Linked DNA regions of Novipirellula caenicola. Each later gene encodes a partner of the first gene's protein in a complex. Links are inferred from orthologs where the notes say so. Each region holds a gene or a part of one and is shown in the gene's direction. Other genes may lie near its edges. The genes, in order: glmM and ABEA92_RS23515.

Region 1 (9,174 bases):
CAAGTTTTCACGGATCGCAAAGTTAACCCAATCCGGGTGCGCCAAATTCGGTGTGGACAACAACACGCCATCAAGCGTGGCCGGTCCCGGAGTGGCGATCACCACCGATTGAACATCGGCGAGCGATCCGCTGAGACTTTGCAGTTCGCTGATGACCGCATTGGTGAGATCTTCGACGGTCGCGATCGGGCCCTCGGTTGACCGCGTCGGAAATTGGTCAGAGATTTTAAGGATTTCGCGGTTCTCGTCACCGATCGCGACGGTCGACGTGGTGCCTCCGACATCAATGCCTACAAAATATGCCACGGTGAACCCTCCTATGAAATTTCGTCGGGCGAAACGACGCGGAACCCACTACTTAGGATACCAGCGAACCGCAGCGGCGCGGCGCCAGCCGCCCGGTGGTAGCGAATAAAAAGGTTCGATTTTGACCGGGCGGCTCGCGCCGTTCCGCTACAAAAACCACCCGTTTAGTATGAAAGTCGATGGCATTGGGCTGGCGCCGTTCCGCTGTTGTCAGCGGAACGGCGCTATGGTGGCACTGTGGTCGTCGCTTTCGAACCGTTGCTACGGCGTTAGCTGTTCTCTTTCGCAAACGCTCGCATGTCGCTTTCGATGCCTTCGAGACGTTTGACGATCGTTTGACCGGCTGCATCAAGGTCTTGGGAATCGGCGGGGGAAACACGCGTGAACACGTACAACTTGATCTTGGGTTCGGTACCACTTGGGCGAGCTGCGACGTAGTTTCCTTCTTCGTCCAAGTCCAAGATGATCAGGTCGCCGTGAGGGCCGGCAAGCTCCGATTTCTCGCCACTTGCGACATCCAACTTTGTTTGGCTGCCATAGTCGCGGATCTGCTTGACCGCGATTCCGGCCAGTGATTTTGGAGGCGTTTCGCGGAATGCTTTCATCAACCGCTGCATCGCCGCCATGCCTTCGCTGCCTTCCATCACCAGGTTGATCAGTGCTTCCTTGTGGTAGCCATGTTTGCGGTGCAAATCAGCCAACCGCTCGTGCAGCGTTTTGCCTTGGGCTTTCAGCTCGGCTGCCAATTCGCTCATCAACATACAAGCGACGGCGCCGTCTTTGTCGCGTGCGTATTGACCGACCAAATAGCCATGGGATTCTTCGGTGCCAAACACGAATTGGTCGGGGCCTTCGCGATCGATCACTTCGGCAATGTATTTGAATCCGACCAACAGGTCACCAACACAGCGGACGCCGTAATCTTCGGCGATGCGGCGGATCAGTTCACTGGTAACAAGCGTTTTGACGACGTAGTGATCTGCGGACAACGTTCCTGCGGCTTCGCGTTTGCTGAGCACATAATCAGCAAGCAGCGATCCGATTTGATTGCCGTCAAAGGTACCCCATTGGCCCGTCGCATCAGTGGTCTTGGGGGCGGCGACGCCGAGGCGGTCACAATCCGGATCGGTCGCCAGGATCAAATCGAGTTCCTTGGACTGAGCATATTCAATCGGTTTGTCGAAGACCGCTTTGTTTTCGGGGTTCGATACATGCCCGGGAACATTGGGAAAATCGCCGCTTCGTTCTTCATGAGGCCCATACACTTCGACGCTGTGAAAACCGTCTCGCTCGAGCAATGGCATCACGGCGGCAGCACCAACGCCATGCAGCGGCGAGTACAAAATCTTGGCGTCACGCGGACCTGCAAAGGCTTGGGCCGCAGCGGCTTCGAGAAAGGCGTTGTCGATTTCTTCGGTGACCACTTCGACACGTCCGTCGGCCAATGCTTCGGCGAACGGCACAGCCTTGATCTCTTGGCACGACATCACTTGTTCGATGATCGCTTTGTCATGCGGCGGCAATACCTGAGCTCCGCTGGACCAATAAACCTTGACTGCGTTGTCGCTTGGGGGATTGTGGCTGGCGGTCACCATGATGCCGCAGTCACAATTCTTGTGACGCACCGCGAACGACAATTGCGGAGTCGCTCGGTAATCGTCAAGCAAATACACTTTGAATCCTGCGGCAACCATGATCCCAGCGCACAACTCGGTGAAGTGGCGTGATTGGTGACGCGTGTCATAGGCGATCGCACACGACAATTGGTCGCTGCGTCCTTGGCGTTTGGCGTAATCGACCACGTAGTTGGCCAACCCTTGAGCACTTTCGCCGATGGTGCGATCGTTGATCGCGTTCGAACCGATCGGATACATCCGGCCGCGGCGGCCTCCGGTGCCAAACGGAATGATGGTCCAAAACACGTCGTCCAGTTTTTGCCACTGCTGATCGCGGATGTGCTTGGCCACTTCGTCGCGATACGCTGCGTAACGATCTTCGGTCAACCATGATCGAAGATGCCCAGCCGCAGACTTGCTGATCTTGGACTCGCTCGCAGCGGTTTCAACAGCGGATAATAGTTCTTGCACGAATCGCTCCGGAAAAGTAATCAGTAATCAAAAAAACAGTGACAGGATGCCCGACATGCTGGTTTCGCAGTTAAGCTAATCAAACTAAAACGCGTGTCAGCCGAACGAGTCGTTTGCCCGCAGCAAACTTGGCGTTGCGGTTTCCCCCTTTTTGCCAAATTGCCCCGATTAGCCTACGAGCCTCGATCAGCCTTTTGGGTCTCGATTGACATTCGTGGTGACTGGGGACCGAATCAGCTCGATCGGTTGGCCCACCCGCGTGGATGCTACTTGGATGAAACTGATTCTATTTGTTTTGCAGGGTCACTGGCAACGAGGGGCGACAAACTAACACGCTTCCTTTCAATTTTCCTTCCCATCAAGCAGACATTTTCTTCATGAGCAATTTAATCATTAGCGTCAGTGGACTTCGCGGTATCGTCGGCGAGTCGTTCACGCCGGATGTCGCGGTTCGTTTCGTTGGGGCGTATGCATCGAAATTGCCGGCCGGCCCGATCGTGGTCGGTCGTGATGGTCGCAGCAGCGGAATCATGCTGAAGCAGGCGATTATTGCCGCATTGACCGCCTGTGGCCGCGATTGCATCGATGCCGATGTCGCGGCGACGCCGACCGTCGGCGTGTTGGTGCGAACGCGAAACGCGGCGGGTGCTGTACAAATCTCGGCTAGTCACAATCCTCCGCCCTACAACGGCATCAAACTGTTTGGGCCCGACGGACGCGTTTTGGACGCCGTCACCGGAGCGTCCATCCGTGATGCCTATTTGGCTGGTGAAGCGGATTGGTGCTCGTTTGATAAAATCGGATCCGCAACAAGTGACGCGGATCCCCATGCTGATCACTTGGACATGGTTTTGCGGACGGTCGATGTTGCGGCGATCGCAAAGGCAAAGCACCGCGTGTTGTTGGACAGCAACCATGGCGCAGGCGGATTGCTGGGCAAACGATTGCTCGCCGCCCTCGGGTGTGATGCGGTGATTGTCGGCGACACCCCAGACGGCAATTTTGCGCATGTTCCCGAACCTACAGCCGACAATTTGACGGGGATAGCCGATCAGGTTCGCCAACATGGCTGCAGCGTCGGGTTCTGTCAGGATCCTGATGCCGACCGTTTGGCATTGGTCGACGCGAACGGACGTTATATCGGCGAAGAATACACGTTGGCGCTTTGTGTGCAGCGAGCGATGCAACACGAATCGACGCGGGGTGCCATCGTGATCAACGGAGCGACCAGCGGAATGAGCGAGCGATTGGCTGCCGCGTCAGGAGTTGAGTCGTTTCGCAGCAGTGTCGGCGAAGCCAATGTCGCCGACATGATGATCGCGAAACAGGCGAAATATGGCGGCGAAGGCAATGGTGGTCCCATCGATCCGCGAGTCGGATACGTTCGCGACAGTTTTGTCGGGATGGCCCAAGTCTTGGATCTGATGACCGCCACAGGGAAAAGTTTGGCGGAACTTGCCGATGCGTTGCCAAAGCTTCACATCCACAAATCCAAAGCCGAAGTCTCTGCGGACAAACTGCCAAAGCTGTTCGATGCCCTGATTGCAACTCACCAAGACGCAACCGCCAGCACCGGAGACGGGTTGCGATTGGCATGGCCCGACAAATGGTTGTTGGTCCGCGGCAGCAACACCGAGCCGATCGTGCGTTTGATTGCCGAAGCGGAATCCGAGACCGAAGCCCGTTCGTTATGCGATAACGCGGCAGCAAAATTGGCCGAACTCTCGTAACACGGCAGAGCAGAAATTGTTGTAGCCAAACTCTTCGTAGCCATGCCCGTCGTAGCAAAGCCCGTCGTAGCGAAACTCGCCAAGAGTTTCGGTTGGGATCTACTTGCAAATTAAGCCAGCAGAACGTAGTGCCGATTTCAACGAGCCATCAACGACGGCCGGTGGAACCGGCCCTACTCGAAACTAATTTCGAGGCTCCCGCCTCGTCGTATTGCGGTCGGCAGATGGGAGCCTGCAATTCATTGGGTTCCCCGTCATGAACCGTAGGAACCAGGGGTGGCGTTCAGCCAGAAGTATCGATTTCCTTGCCCTAATTCGCCTCGTAGATGGCGACGATCGTCTTTGTGGATTCGGGGAAATCGGAAATCTTTTCGTCAACTGGATTAACATGCCACAGTAGGTGTCGACCGTCATCGCAAACAGTCAGGGATCCCTGCAGCGGGGTTGTGACTGCGGGTGCCAGCCTTCGCAGCGGGACTGCGGTAACCCCATCATCAACTCGGACCACGTCGATTGCTCCGTCCTTTCGCAGCAAATACAAGATCGTTTGGTCGTCGTTGCAGGCAACGGTAATAATGGGTTCGTCCCGCCATGGAAGTTCAATTTCTTGAACGTTCTCGAGATTCCAGACGGTGCAATAACCGTTCATCGAATTCAATGCGAGCGTTCCCCAAAAAGCGGACCATCCCATCGTTGGCGCTTTCTCGATAGTCTGCAGTACTTGCGTGGATTGATCCCATAAAAATAGCGGGGAATCAAACGGTACGTCTTCACCAACGCCTTCGATTAACACCGACGAACTACTTCGAGATCCCAACACTTCAGGATGTATGAATCCTGTTTTTGAGATTTTGAAGCGATGTTCGACTTGATGTTCGCCTGATCGGATTGCGACGCGATGTAGTGAGCCGTCTGCGGTACACGCGATCAACCACTGCGAGTCGTCCCCGCACATTGTCACGTCACCTAAGTTCCTAATCTGAAACGGATCACCGAATTTCAAGCCATCGTGGAACGGCGTTTTGACCTCGGCGGTCACGCGACCCGTTCGAATGTCCCGCTCGATGACGTTTCCTCCATCACCGCCATAGTAGCTGTAGGAATGTCCGGATTTGCCACCGGGTAAGTTTCCCTCTTGTCCTTCCGGACGCTCCATTGGCACTCGTCGAATAATGGTTCCCGAATTGGTAGCAATTTCGATGCTCTCATTGTGGCCGCCAACCCAAATGGAATTTTGATCGGAGATCGAATAAAGTCGCCATACATGTTCATTCAACGGAAACGTATGAACGGGTTTGCGAACGGGAAAATCTGCAGGTCTGGATGCCGGTTGAGAACGAGTAAACGAGACGCCTTCCTCGCCCGCGAGCACGCGTTTGATCTTTCCTATCTCCTGATCCAAAAACGCGGCGTTTTTTTCATATGCAAACAACGCGTGTGGAAGAAAGTCGTTTGCCAGAATCTTGGCGGCTTCATCACAAATGCGAAGCGGTTGGCGATCATAGTCTGGGCCGTACCGCCATCCTGTATCTCTGCGATCATCGAGCAAGCTGGCCAGAAAATCTCTCTTCCAACTTTCTCGCCCGGTTTGATCTCGCAGTGCGTGAATACAAGAACGCAGCGTTTGCAGCGTGTTGTGATTGCGATAGAGATCGAACAGTTCTCGAGAGCGAACCGGGTAGTAGCGTGCCGCCGCCACCAATAAATCGTATTGGCCACCAAACGGGCCCTGATCGGTCGGCGGAGCAACGGATAACATTTCGCTGATGCGTTTAAAGATTCCATCTTCATCACGTTCGATGACGTTTGCGTTGATGGCAGCGGCGACAACATTAGGTGACTCGGCTCGCATTGCCGCGTCGAGAAGCGCCTCGGTCACCGCAGATTGGTTCGATGTGCTTACGGCTTTAAATAAATCTTCAGCGCTCAGTCCATTTTTCAATTCGATTTTTTGCCACGTTTCAAGATCCTCGGGGGCGCTGAGATCAAGATTGCGAATTCGTTGCCCGATTAACTCTCCTGATTCTTTGGGAAAGTAGTACAACAGCCGCAGCGCTGCTCCGCTTTGTGTATACCCCTCGTGATCGGTGTAAAAATCATCTAGCAATGCATCAAAGAGCATCCGAGGTGGATCCTGACTGTGCCAGATTGAACGAACAACCTCAACGATCTTCGGAACATGCGTGGGACTATTAATGACCCGGCATGCCGTGGGTTGGTATCGAGACGATTGAAAGCCTCGATTGACAATCTGCCCGATGATGACAAAACAAACATCGCCGATTGTCACTGCATGTCTGGGAACGTGTTGCTGATCTTGTAACGCATCTTCCTGGCTGAAGAATTTATCAAATGTCTGTTTCGCATTCTGCTCGATTGGACGAGCGAGGTTAAGCTGGACCTCATGGCCGTACCATTGCGAACCAAACATCCCCTCGTGTTCCATTGTCAGCTTCGTCGGTGTCGCGTCAGCAAGACGTTCGAGCAACACGGGTAGTGCCTTCGGCCCCAACGCGACGAGTTGCTTTAAAACGTCATTCGTTTTCAATTGGTGATCAATCATGATGATCCCAACATAAAACTCTGCTGTGTCGCCAATGGGCGCAAACTGACTGCCACTCATCCAATTCGCAAAACCATAGTCTGGCTGATCAATTTCCGACAATCGATCAACGAGCGTTTCAACCGCTTTGGATTCAGCCGCCGTAGCCACGTATTCTTTTGAATCGATTCGAACTTGTGGTCTTGAAGCCAGAATCTGAGGAGGCCGCCGTTCATCGTTCTCCGAAAACCATGGGTCATCCGAAATCGGTGGGGATTCCGCAAGCGACGGAGCACAGAAAACGGGATCGGCCAGAACCGAAAGCCCCATCAAGATGTAACTTAATTTGCCCATTGCGTTCTCCTTGTCCGATATTTTACCGGAAAGAATTCGCATGAGGCTGGAGATTGCCAAAAAACAAGGGCGTCGGCGAAAACGCCGACGTGGAAGCAACTTTGGCGTGATTCGTTAGCCTTTGCGGGCGATCAGTTCGTCGAGTTCTTGCTTCAGCTTGGGCAAGATCTCGTCATAACCAAACGCGCCGAGCGCTTCGGTGCCCCGTTTCAAATTGACCTTTGCCGGGCCGCACCATAGTCCGAGATCAGCGTCATCGGTTTCGCCCGGCCCGTTCACCCGGCATCCCATCACCGCGATGGTGATCGCGTGGTTCTTGGCATATTCAGTCATTTCTTTGACACTGGCGGCCAGTTCAATGAACGCTTCGTTTTCGACTCGCGAACAACTCGGGCAACTGATGATGTTCAGCGACGAATCGTCAAACACCACGACACTGCGTACCCGGCCGCTGTAGATGTCTTGGACGATCGAATGGCCTGCGTCGATTTCTTCGGGTTTGCGATCGTTCGGCAGCGTCAGCGAAACGCGAACCGTGTCCCCGATCCCCTTGCCGATCAATTGCTCGAACGCAATTCGAGTTTTCACGATTCCATCGGGCGGCATGCCGGCTTCGGTCACCCCGAGGTGTAGCGGCACATCGGGCCGCAGTTCTGCAAACCGCTTGTTGACCTCGATCACTTTACGTGGATCGCTATCTTTGAGCGAAACGACATAGCGGGTGAAGTCGAGCGAATCGACCAACTCACAATGCTCTCGAGCCGATTCGATCATCGGAGTGATCGAATCCGCAGGATCGTACTTCTCTTTTTTGGCAGGATCCATGCTGCCGCAGTTCACGCCGATGCGGATCGCACAATCGTGCTGTTTGGCTTGGTCGATGATGAACCGCACCTTGTCTTGCCAAGGTTTGTCACGTTGGTGGTGATACAAATGGCCGGGGTTGTAGCGAATTTTGTCAACGTACGGCGCCACCTTTTCGGCCAAGCGAAAGTTTTCTTGCAAGTCGACCGCTAGATTCGCGGTCGTTTGCTTGCGAATTTCCGCCAACGCCTCGGCATCCTTGTCGCTATCCACCGCGATGCGAACCACGCCGGCGCCCCGTTCGCGAAGCGCTTCGGCTTGAGCGACCGTTGCGTCGATGTCTTGGGTTTTGGTCGCCGTCATGCTTTGCACGGCAATCGGATGGTTGTCGCCGATGGTGATCGAGCCGATCTGGACGCTGCGGGTGGGGTTACGTTGAATCGTCATCTTCGTTTTGGTTAGCTGGAATTGGACTCAGGGCTAGCGAATACCATACCTGATGCCCGCCATTTTCCCTAGGCTTTGTCTAAAATCGCGTTCCGCTTGGCTTTCGCTCTGCAGAATTCTCGGCAAAACACCACTTTCGCGGCGTTTGAGACCATGTTTTCGATCGTATCGGGGATCATGGTTGCTCAATCCTGGCTAGACGGCAACCTAACCGTGCCCCACGCCAGAACACAACGCGGCGATGTAATTCGCAGTAGCGGAACTCGGCTCTTGGATGGTTGATTCAATCCAAATGCAAATCGCAACAGTGCGCCGTGGGCCGAAAAGCACCGGGTTGTGCGTGGGAATTAGCCGCTGACGCGAGCGGCTTTCGAAATCAACATGTCGTTTTGACGACTTCCGCTACGACGAGCACCCACCTGCGATCACTGCGGTTAGCGTTCTAGCAGTGCGGCTCCCAATTGGGCGACGAACGGGACCATTTCGCGATGAGCACGCTGCATCATCTCGGCCGACCGCGAGGGGACACCGTTTCGCTGCAATTGATTGATCTCGTTGCTCAGTTGCTGCCAACCGTCCATCAAATGGCTCGCCTCTCGTTGTAATTCCGCAAAATCCGCACGCGCAGTTAATTGGGAATGCAGCCGTTTCGCGTGGATATAGAAGTCCTTCGAACCATCGACCAACTGACTTCGGCGGGATTGCGACGTGATGTAGCGGCTAAACCGTTGGACATCGGCATCCAGGTATTCGGCGTGCCCCTCCAACGACGCGGCGGCCTGAATCAAACCGGCCAAATCGACCGGGCTGCCGCTTGACGGCGATACGTTCAGCGCTTGACGCAGCTGTTCACAAACGCTGTCGATTTCGACGATCGCACTGTTGGGCAGCGTTCCCATTCGCA
Region 2 (9,211 bases), on another replicon or contig:
TTCATTGTTTGAGCAAGTGATCTTTGATCCCGAGTTCTTTCTACTGCATCGTCGCATTCAGCTCGCCAGCGAGGCGAACATTGCAATGCCGACCAATCAGCGAAAGGCAATCGAGGCCGCATGGAGTACAAGTGGCATGGCGGGGATCCCCGAAGAGTCGCGTGCGGCCGTCTTGGCCGATGCCGAAACGTTGATGGCGCTGCACCTCGAGTCGCAATCGAAGTAATCCAGCCGCGAGGTCAACGAGGGGAAGGCCAACACGTGAGGGGGCAGCGTGGGGGCCAACGTGGGGCGAAGTGAGCCTAGGGCAGTTAGGGCCGAGTGCGTTGTGCCGCCCCTGCTAGAAATGCCGTATGGCTCGTGCCAAGTAAGTCAGATGGCCCGAAAAGCGATGGCCCGAAAAGCGATGGCCGGTGTGGCACCGGCCATCTCGCTCGCGATGCGATTGGCGATTTAAACCACTTCTTGGGTTTGCAGCATCCAGAGGTGCTTTTCAAGGGCTGAGGAGATGCCAATACACATGTCTTCGCTGATCGGGTCGAGATCGCCAAGTTTTTCGATCGCACTGCGTAGCGAATCGATCGTCGTTTTCACCGCGTCCGCCGACAGCGTTACCGTCTCGCTGAACTTAACGAATTCGCGAGGGTAAGTGGACAATTCGCTCGATTCCGCGACGGTGGCGGCGCGTCCATCAGGGACAACGCCCAAGGTGCTGATCCGTTCGGCGACCTCGTCGCTGGCTTCACGAACGGTCGCAATGATTTCATCGAGTTGCAGATGAATGCTGCGGAAATTCGGGCCCACGACATTCCAATGGGCTTGTTTTAGTGTCAGAGCAAGATCGATCAAGTTGACCAAGTTTTGCTGCAATAAACCACAAACTTTGTCGTTGTTCTTGTCGCTAAGAATGTCTCGTTTGAAAACAGATTGGGTGTCAGTAGCCATGGTTTCTTCGAATTCATGATGTTATTAATTGGAACGCCCGGCTGGGGGATACCCCGTCCGCTGGCGATTCACACCTGAGTGAACATCGTGAATTCAAAGCAAACTTTGGACCAACTCGATTGCGACCGCCACAGAGGCAGCGGTGGCGTATTTCAGTCCTCGCAATCTTGCCGAGTCTTAGTGCAATTTCTTAGGCATTCAAGCCGGCGTGGATGCGGAGCAGCCAAGCTGGTCATAAAACGCGCAGGCGAGAAGCCAGGTGAGCCGATTCGCTCGCGACCGGCTCGCTGATGGTTCGCGATCCCCTCGCTATTCTTTTTCGCTTTCGATCGTTTTGCCGAGTCCGGGGACGGGATCGCCCTGGTCCTTTTGCAGGGTAAACAGCATGATCTTGCTACCCTTGGGCGATTTGAATTCCGTAGGTCGCTCGGCACCGGGCAACGCATAGCACAAAACCCAGCGGTTTTTGCCATCGAATTTCAGGATGCCTGACGTCATCGTTTCCTGGGCTTGATCCGCTGGGCGGTCCTGCTTTTCACGAGCGACTTCGCTGGGACGCGCCGTATCGGGAACCGATGTCATCGTGATGTGCATCGGGTCTTGAGAATCATCGACGGTAAAGACGGCTTGGAAGCGTTGTTGTTGATCACGGTCGTAGGTCACAATCAAGTTAGCAGTGACCGACACGGTGCTGCCGTCGAGTTCTTGTTTGGATAGTTCACGTCCTTGGTTGACGCCTTCGACGATTTTCCATCTGCCTTGCATTCTTTCGTTTGCGGTGTCGCTCGATTTTTCATCCGCATGGCTCGTCGCGGAAAAAGAAATGCCCACGGCGATCGCCGTTGCCATCAAAATGGTGTAACGCATGGTTCTCTCGTTTTATAGAAGAGGTGGTTTTAAGGAACAGGGTTTCGCTGTTGCTCGAAACGCAGCAGCTCAAGCGGATCGGCGCAGGTAGTCTTGCAAGCGACTGACCGAGACGTTTTCTCGCGGCGAACCAGTTCGCGGCGTTGACCTAAGTTCTGCACGCCGGATGGGCACTTCGCGTGGAGCCTCGATCGCGAGTTGGACGCGATTGCCTTGAGTGCGATGGACGGTCAGGACAATGTCGTCGCCAAGTCGAATCGATTCACCTGATTTGCGGCTAAGAACTAACATGATTTCATCCTTGAAGTTGTGTTTAAAAAATCCTTTAGTTACTACTGATTTGCGTGGTCATCCGAATCAGCACTTGGCGTGCCGCACAAGAGGGTTGACAGAGGCAGACGCTGATTTTTTGCCGACAAACACGCTTTTTCGCGTGCTTTTGTGGGATTTGCCAAGATCGCTTTGCTTGGTCGTGATGTGAAAAGTCGCGTTTGTCTGCCAAGCGGGTTGATCGGACATCACTTCAATACCAAGTGGTCGTCCATGTCTGTCGCCGGTTGGTCGTGCTGAGCCTTGCCCACATTCAAATTAGTCTCCCTGACTCATCCATCGATGTCCCATTGCAGCGACGAATGAAGGGGGACTCTATGGATTTGCGGGGGGATTCGCATGGCACGCAAAATGCATCTTTGACTTTGCGGGGCTAGCATCAAGCAATCAGCGTCACAGCTTTTCTTTGAACGCGTCCACGGTTTCACTGGGCTCCCTGCTTCCTGGGATCCATGCTTCAAAGTGATGTCGCGGATGCGAGCTTGCACCCGATGGGAAATCCGATCAAACATCCGCTGACAAGATCAATGGCGAGGGAGGGCGATCATGGTTAAATGGTCTGATAAAGACGAACGACAGTACGATCACATCAAGCAGAGTCAACTTGAACGTGGCAAGTCCGAGGACGATGCCGAAGAGGTGGCCGCGCGGACGGTCAATAAACAACGTCGTCACGAAGGCCGGACTCCGAATCAAAAGACGCAAGGCACGGGGAACCCCAACACACGACTCGAAGAGCGTACGGTGGATGAACTGAGGAATTTGGCGGCGGACCTGGAAATTTCGGGACGCAGCAAAATGAACAAGGCCGATTTGATCGACGCGATTCGAAGTCGTCGCTAGATCGCCGCGGCACGCGTCCGCGGCAACTTTCGGTTACGAGGTAGTAAAGGTCGTGGCGAAGGTCTTGGATAAAGACCGCTACGACCTTCGTTTTGAAATGCAAGACCCAACCGGTCAGTAAGAACACGATTGTGATCACGCAAAGTGAGTTTAAATGCGGCGTCATTTGAATGAATTGATCGAGCAGATTCGCTTAGCCGATGCTTTGGACATCGGTATCGTGACGCTATTGATCTACGTTGGCTTGGTTTGGTTACGACATCGGTCAACCCAGTCGCTTGGGGTGATGATTGCGTTGTTGGCCGCCCTGTATGTCTTAGCAGGGTGGTTGGAAATGTATTTGACCACGATGATTTTCCAGTACGGGATCATCGCGATCCTCTTTTCGATCATTGTGATCTTTCAGCAGGATATTCGGCACGGCATCGAGCGGCTGGTGTCGTCACGATGGCTACGGCAGGGCACCCATGACTCATCCGATTCAGGCATCATCGATACGATTGTCGAATCAGTGGCGGCGCTTGCTCGTGATCAGATCGGTGCCTTGATTGTGTTCCCAGGCCGTGAACCGCTGACCCGGCACATGCGTGGTGGCGTGTTGGTGGATGCCGAGATCAGTGAACCGCTGCTGTTGAGCATCTTTCATCCCCAATCACCCGGCCATGATGGTGCGGTGTTGATTGAAGATTCGCGGATACGGCAGCTAAGTTTGCATCTGCCGTTATCGTCCAATTTGACGAAAGTGCAAGGCAGCGGAACTCGTCATACCGCTGCGTTGGGATTGTCCGAGTGCTGTGATGCCTTGGTGGTTGTCGTCTCCGAAGAACGTGGGACGATCACCACCGCGCATGGCGGCGAACTGACCGAGGTCGATCCCGCAGGCTTGGCTCAAAGGCTCGAGCAATTTTTGGCTAGCCAGACCGTGACGAACGATTTGCGAGGCGAGAGCGGATGGGACCGATGGTTCATGGGGTTCGCGTCGCTGTCGCTGGCGGTTTTGCTGTGGATTTTGTTTGCGTATCAAACGGCCACGCTACAGCGAACGATCATTGTGCCGATCGAATATCGAAATTTGGCCGCTGATTGGGTCGTCGCCGAGCCGCGATCAAGTTATGCCGAGGTGACGTTGGTGGGATCGGATAAAGCATTCAAAATTCTTGACGTTTCAGCAATCACGGTCTCGTTGGAACTCGAGGATGTGCAATTGGGAATCCCGAAGCGGTTGTCCACCGAGCAGGCCTTGACCAACGTCCCGAGCGAATTGAGTGTCAACGAGATCGTACCTCGGTGGGTTGATGTGATCGTTCGCAAAAAATGACGGACGAATGCTCGGTGAGATCATCGATCCGATTTGTATGCCCGGTTTGAACCGCTCTAGTTGCTGACCGTCAATGCCGTGATCGAGGTAGTCAACGATTCGATCGCAGGTTTACAAGCCAACCATAGCGCATTGCCACGTTCGCGATTGCCGGCCCGGGCCGCGTCGATCACCATTTGCAGCTCTTTGACGGGAGTTCCGGTCTCGAAGGTACTCAGCAATCCTTTCAAACTGTGCCCGGTGGCGGCAGCGTCCTGGAGTTGGTCGTTTTCGAAATGATGTTCGAGATCGTTGACCAATTGCGGAGCATCCTCGCTGACCAGCGCTGCCATCGTAACCAGCAATTCACAGTCGCCTCCCACACGGTCGATCGCTTCTTGAAAGCGTTTTTTTTGTTCGGGTGTCAGCATCGCCTTTTTCGCTTACGGCCTGGAAACGGCCTTGAGATAGTGTAGAGCTTCAGTGTAATTGGTGATTTGCGGGTTTCACCCCCTGCTGCATTCCGTGTGCCGTAGCTCAACGGGTTTCGTGAGCTCCGCTGGTAAAGCGGTGCACCATTTGGGTCAATCGTTGGACGTTGATCGGTTTACTCAGGTAATCATTGCAGCCGCTTTCGATGCACCGATTCATATCCCCCTGCATCGCGTCGGCGGTCAATGCGATGATGGGACCGTCGAATCCGAGTCGACGGAGCCGCTCGGCGGTTTGGTATCCATCGAGTCGCGGCATCTGCATGTCCAGCAGAATCAAATCGTAGGAGCGGCCTTTTTGGACCATTTCCTCCACCATTTGGATCGCAACTTCGCCATCCTCGGCTTCGTTGACTTTGGCGCCTGCTTTTTTCAGCAACGATTTGCTGAGAAAACGAATGTCGCGGCGGTCGTCGACGACCAAGACGTGGCAGTCCAAGCGGATCGCTTCGGCAGGCGTGGGGCTGGCCACCGGTTCGGTCGTCAATTTGGGCTGGATCATTTGCACGTCGTCAATGTCGCCGGTGGAGATCGAGACGGTAAATTTGCTGCCTCTGCTCAATTCGCTCTCGACCGAGATTTCACCCCCTAACATCTCGGTCAACCGTTTGCTGATCGCCAACCCGAGACCGGTGCCGCCAAATTCGCGGTTGACGTTGCCGTCGCCTTGCGAAAAAGGTTGGAACAATCGCTGCTGCTGTTCCCGGCTCATGCCGATACCCGAGTCGACAATTTCAAACTGCAATCTTCCACGATCGTGTTGCTGGTCGATGTATCGCACAATGATTTTCACCATGCCTGCGGGAGTGAATTTGATTGCATTACCGACTAGATTAATCAGGACTTGTTTCAATCGCTTAGGGTCGGAGGTGATTTCGGCAGGAATTTTCCCGTGATACTCGACATCGAGTTCAAGGTTGCTCTCGGTCGCACGGACTTCCATGATCGAGCGAACGTCTTCGACCAAATGACTCGGAGCGAAACGCTGTTGGCTGATTTCAAATTTGCCCGCTTCGATTTTCGACAGGTCAAGAATATCGTTAATGATATCCAGCAAGAAACCACCGTTATGCCGGATCGTACGAACGTGCGAGAGCGTTTCGTCGTCGTTGACCTTTTCGGCGATCAAATCGGCATAGCCGAGGATCGCGGTCATCGGGGTACGGATTTCGTGACTCATGTTGGCCAAAAACGCACTCTTTGACTCGTTTGCGGCAACGGCCTGTTCACGTGCTTCTTTGAGCGATTGTTCGAACTCGTGTTGATTGGTGATGTCCAGCAGCGTGCCGATGATTTGCGACGGTCGCTTGTTGCCTTGGTTGCCTTTGGTCCACAGCGTTTTGGTTTGCAAACGCACCCAGCGCAATTCCCCGTCGAGCCGGATGACGCGAAGGTCAAGCGGCGTCATCAGTTTTCGTCGTGTTTGCGCGGCCTGCTGGAAGTATTCCTGGTATGCCGCCGCGTCTTCGGGGTAGACAAACGAAGGCGTTTCGTTCATCTGGATCTGGAACGCGTGATCTTCTGGGTAGCCAACAATTCGTTTGAACTCGGGTGAAAACATGACGTTCGAAGAACGCAAATCGACGTGCAGCATGCCAAAACCGGCCGCCTTGGCTGCCACGCTCAATCGTTGAGCGCTGAGGCGGATCTCGCGTTCATTTCGTTTTCGCTCGGTAATGTCCACGCCACTGGGCACGACAAAGGTCACCTCGCCTTTGTCGTTTCGAGCTGGGGCGATTCGGAATTGAAAGACACGTTTGGATCCGTCGGCGATCCAGTAATCCAATTCCATTTCAAGCGTTTCACCTGCGGCGGCGCGTTGAAACGAATCACGAATTGCCGACTGTACCTTGGCCGATCGACGCCACCACGGACATTCCCAAAACTTCTTGCCGATGATTTCCTCGCGAGTGTATCCGCATCCCGCGGTAGCGGTCTTGTTGACTTCGCTGACGTAACCGTCCAGGTCGATGACGCCGACGAAGATCAAAGTCACATCGAAAATGCCCTGTAGTTTTGTGTTGCTGCTCTCGAGGTTCTCGAGAGCCAACTTGATCGCTTCTTCGGATTCACGTCGAGTCGTGATATCAAGTTCGACTCCGATCATTTGCAGCGGCGAATCGCTGTCCTTGACGGAAAGATGGGCAAGCGACATCACCCAGCGATAGGCCTTGGAGGATCGTCGGATGCGGTATTCGCAACGATACGGCGTGCCCGACTGCAAACTGTGACGCAGCGACTGTTCGACATGATCGCGATCATCGGGATGGACCAGATCGAGAAACTCGGCGAGTCCCCCGAGCGGTCTGGCGGATTCCATTCCCGATTGTTTGCTCAATTCACCGGAACGATAGAATTTGTCAGCATTGATGTGCCATTGCCAAAGTTTCAGCTCCGCAGCACTTAGTGCCAAACGTAGACGTTCTTCGCTGGCGAGAATGCGACGTTCGGATTCCTTGGCGTCGGTGATGTCCCAGTTCAGCCCATGGATCCGCGTCACCTTGCCGTGTTCATCGCGCAGGATGGTGCCGACCGCCGCCAACCAAATCACTTGGCCATCGGGACGAATGATGCGGAATTCGGTTTCATAGGCATCACCCTTTTGGGTCGCCTGGCGCCACATTGATTTAAGCGCCGCAAGGTCGTCGGGATGGACGCTTTGAAAGAACAGTTCACTTGATGGGTTGTCTCGTCGAGGGATTCCCAATAGTTGGAACACAGAGTCTTCCCAAACGCTTTTCTCCTCGCTCCATTCCCAGGCCGCCATCGCACCGGCTTTGAGCGCCATCGACATTCGGCGTTCGCTTTCGATCAATCGCATCTGCGCTGCATAGCGTTCGCTGATATCGACGCCCGAGGGAATCAGGTACTCAATATTTCCGTTGGCATCCTGGACCGGTGCCATCATGAAATCGATCATCAGCGGATTGCCTTCCTTGGAATACAATCCGACATCAAACCGCACCGTTTCCCCCGCAAACGCGCGATCCATCGCGTCTCGCATTTGGTTGGCGACCGAGTCATCGTAAGTCCACCAAGCGCATTCGGCAAAATGTTTTCCGATCACATCCTCACGGCGGAGCCCAGCAATGCTCATCGAGCGATCGTCGACTTCTAATAGCTTGCCATCGCTTCCGATCACGCCAACAAGTCCGAGTTGATTGTTGATCACGCGGCGGAGGTGCGCTTCGCGGTCGGAAAGTTCCAATTCCCAGCGTTTTCGTTCAGTAATGTCACGGGAAACCGCGACGAGAAATTTAATTTGTTCTGATACACCACGGACCGCCGTGACGATCACGTCCCACCATTTAGGCGTTCCGTTTGCGGTGGGGCAATACGCTTGGAAGCTGCCGGTGCCGCCGTCGATGGCATCGGCAATGGCTTGAAGCACGTTGGACTGATTTTCGGCAGGCCACAACGTTTCCCAACGCTTTCCACGAAATGTCTCAAAATCCGCGATCTCAAACGAGGCAATCCCGGCGGAGTTCATCGTTAACATGCGGCCGTCTAAGTCGAGCACCTTGATGCAGTCGGGACTGCTCTCGATGATCGTTCGATTAAACTCTTCGCTTTCGCGCAGTGCGTCTTCGGCGCGGGCACGTTCAAGTCTCGCGTAAACTCGGGTGGTAAACTCTTGCAAAAAATCCTTTTCGTCAGCTTGCCAATGATGGGGTTCGCTGCGAATGGCGGCCAACACAAACTTCAATCTTCGGTCACTAACATAGGTTGCGGTGAACAGCGAACCAATTTTGAACTTGGCAAAACGCTCGACCGATTCGGCGGGACGCGACGAGCTTTGGCAGTCATCAATCGCGAGCGGTTGGCCTGCTAACAGAGCGTCCCGTTCGTGGTCGTCGTGGAAATCGGCAAGACCATGAATCCCGTCCAAGCTAGGAAGACTCTCGTCGGCAACGTGTTCGTGAAACACCTTGGCCGTTTCGTTTGTTTCATCGATTTCGACCAGCAAACATCGCGACAAGTTCATGTACTTCGCGATACGCGAGCAGGCCTGTTGGACAATCTCGTCAGCCGATAGCGGATTGACGAATGCAGATTGCAAATCGGCTAAAAATGCCAGATTCAATTCGCGTTGTTTGCGATCGGTGATGTCGACGGCAAAGCCGGTGATTTGCAGGGCATTGCCCTGCTCGTCGCGGTCCACAACGCCATGCACCTGTGACCAGATGATCCGTCCATCGGTCCCTCGGACGCAGCGGCACTCGAACTCTTCGCGTTCGGAATCCGAATGCAGGATCGAATCAATGACTTGCTGGACGACGGGGTGATCTTCGGGGATGACGATTTCCAAGAATCCCTCGGGAGTCCCCTTGAATTCGTTTTTGTCATAGCCGTACATCGCGTGCAGACGATCGGACCACGTGATTTGGTTTTTGGTAATATTCCAAACCCAACTGCCCATGCGGCCAGCGTCCAGTGC

The links.
Region 2: the proteins of glmM (region 1) and ABEA92_RS23515 are in contact, whole or in part, in a crystal structure (PDB 7OJS), measured with the Bacillus subtilis proteins. The link is inferred for Novipirellula caenicola from one-to-one orthologs.

What each region holds. Positions count from the first base shown.
Region 1 is NZ_BAABRO010000001.1:106,282-115,455, reverse strand. What follows is about bases 2,102-4,946. They hold glmM (phosphoglucosamine mutase), read left to right. Parts: upstream 2,102-2,770; coding sequence 2,771-4,123; downstream 4,124-4,946. Other genes in these bases: ABEA92_RS00385 (hypothetical protein), read right to left, coding at 4,434-4,946; ABEA92_RS00395 (phospho-sugar mutase), read right to left, coding at 2,102-2,393. Also shown: ABEA92_RS00400 (ROK family protein), read right to left, coding at 1-306; more of ABEA92_RS00395, read right to left, coding at 576-2,101; more of ABEA92_RS00385, read right to left, coding at 4,947-7,019; ispG ((E)-4-hydroxy-3-methylbut-2-enyl-diphosphate synthase), read right to left, coding at 7,134-8,270; ABEA92_RS00375 (hypothetical protein), read right to left, coding at 8,705-9,174. UniProt on the Bacillus subtilis protein: Catalyzes the conversion of glucosamine-6-phosphate to glucosamine-1-phosphate. Glucosamine-1-phosphate is used for cell wall biosynthesis.
Region 2 is NZ_BAABRO010000015.1:47,412-56,622, forward strand. The notes cover bases 2,340-5,221. They hold ABEA92_RS23515 (diadenylate cyclase), read left to right. Parts: upstream 2,340-3,139; coding sequence 3,140-4,303; downstream 4,304-5,221. Other genes in these bases: ABEA92_RS23510 (Rho termination factor N-terminal domain-containing protein), read left to right, coding at 2,689-2,985; ABEA92_RS23520 (hypothetical protein), read right to left, coding at 4,360-4,713; ABEA92_RS23525 (PAS domain S-box protein), read right to left, coding at 4,820-5,221. In the rest of the region: glucans biosynthesis glucosyltransferase MdoH, read left to right, coding at 1-226; ABEA92_RS23495 (Dps family protein), read right to left, coding at 454-945; ABEA92_RS23500 (TIGR03067 domain-containing protein), read right to left, coding at 1,255-1,812; ABEA92_RS23505 (carbon storage regulator), read right to left, coding at 1,882-2,103; more of ABEA92_RS23525, read right to left, coding at 5,222-9,211. UniProt on the Bacillus subtilis protein: One of 3 paralogous diadenylate cyclases (DAC) in this bacteria, catalyzing the condensation of 2 ATP molecules into cyclic di-AMP (c-di-AMP). Upon expression in E.coli leads to c-di-AMP synthesis.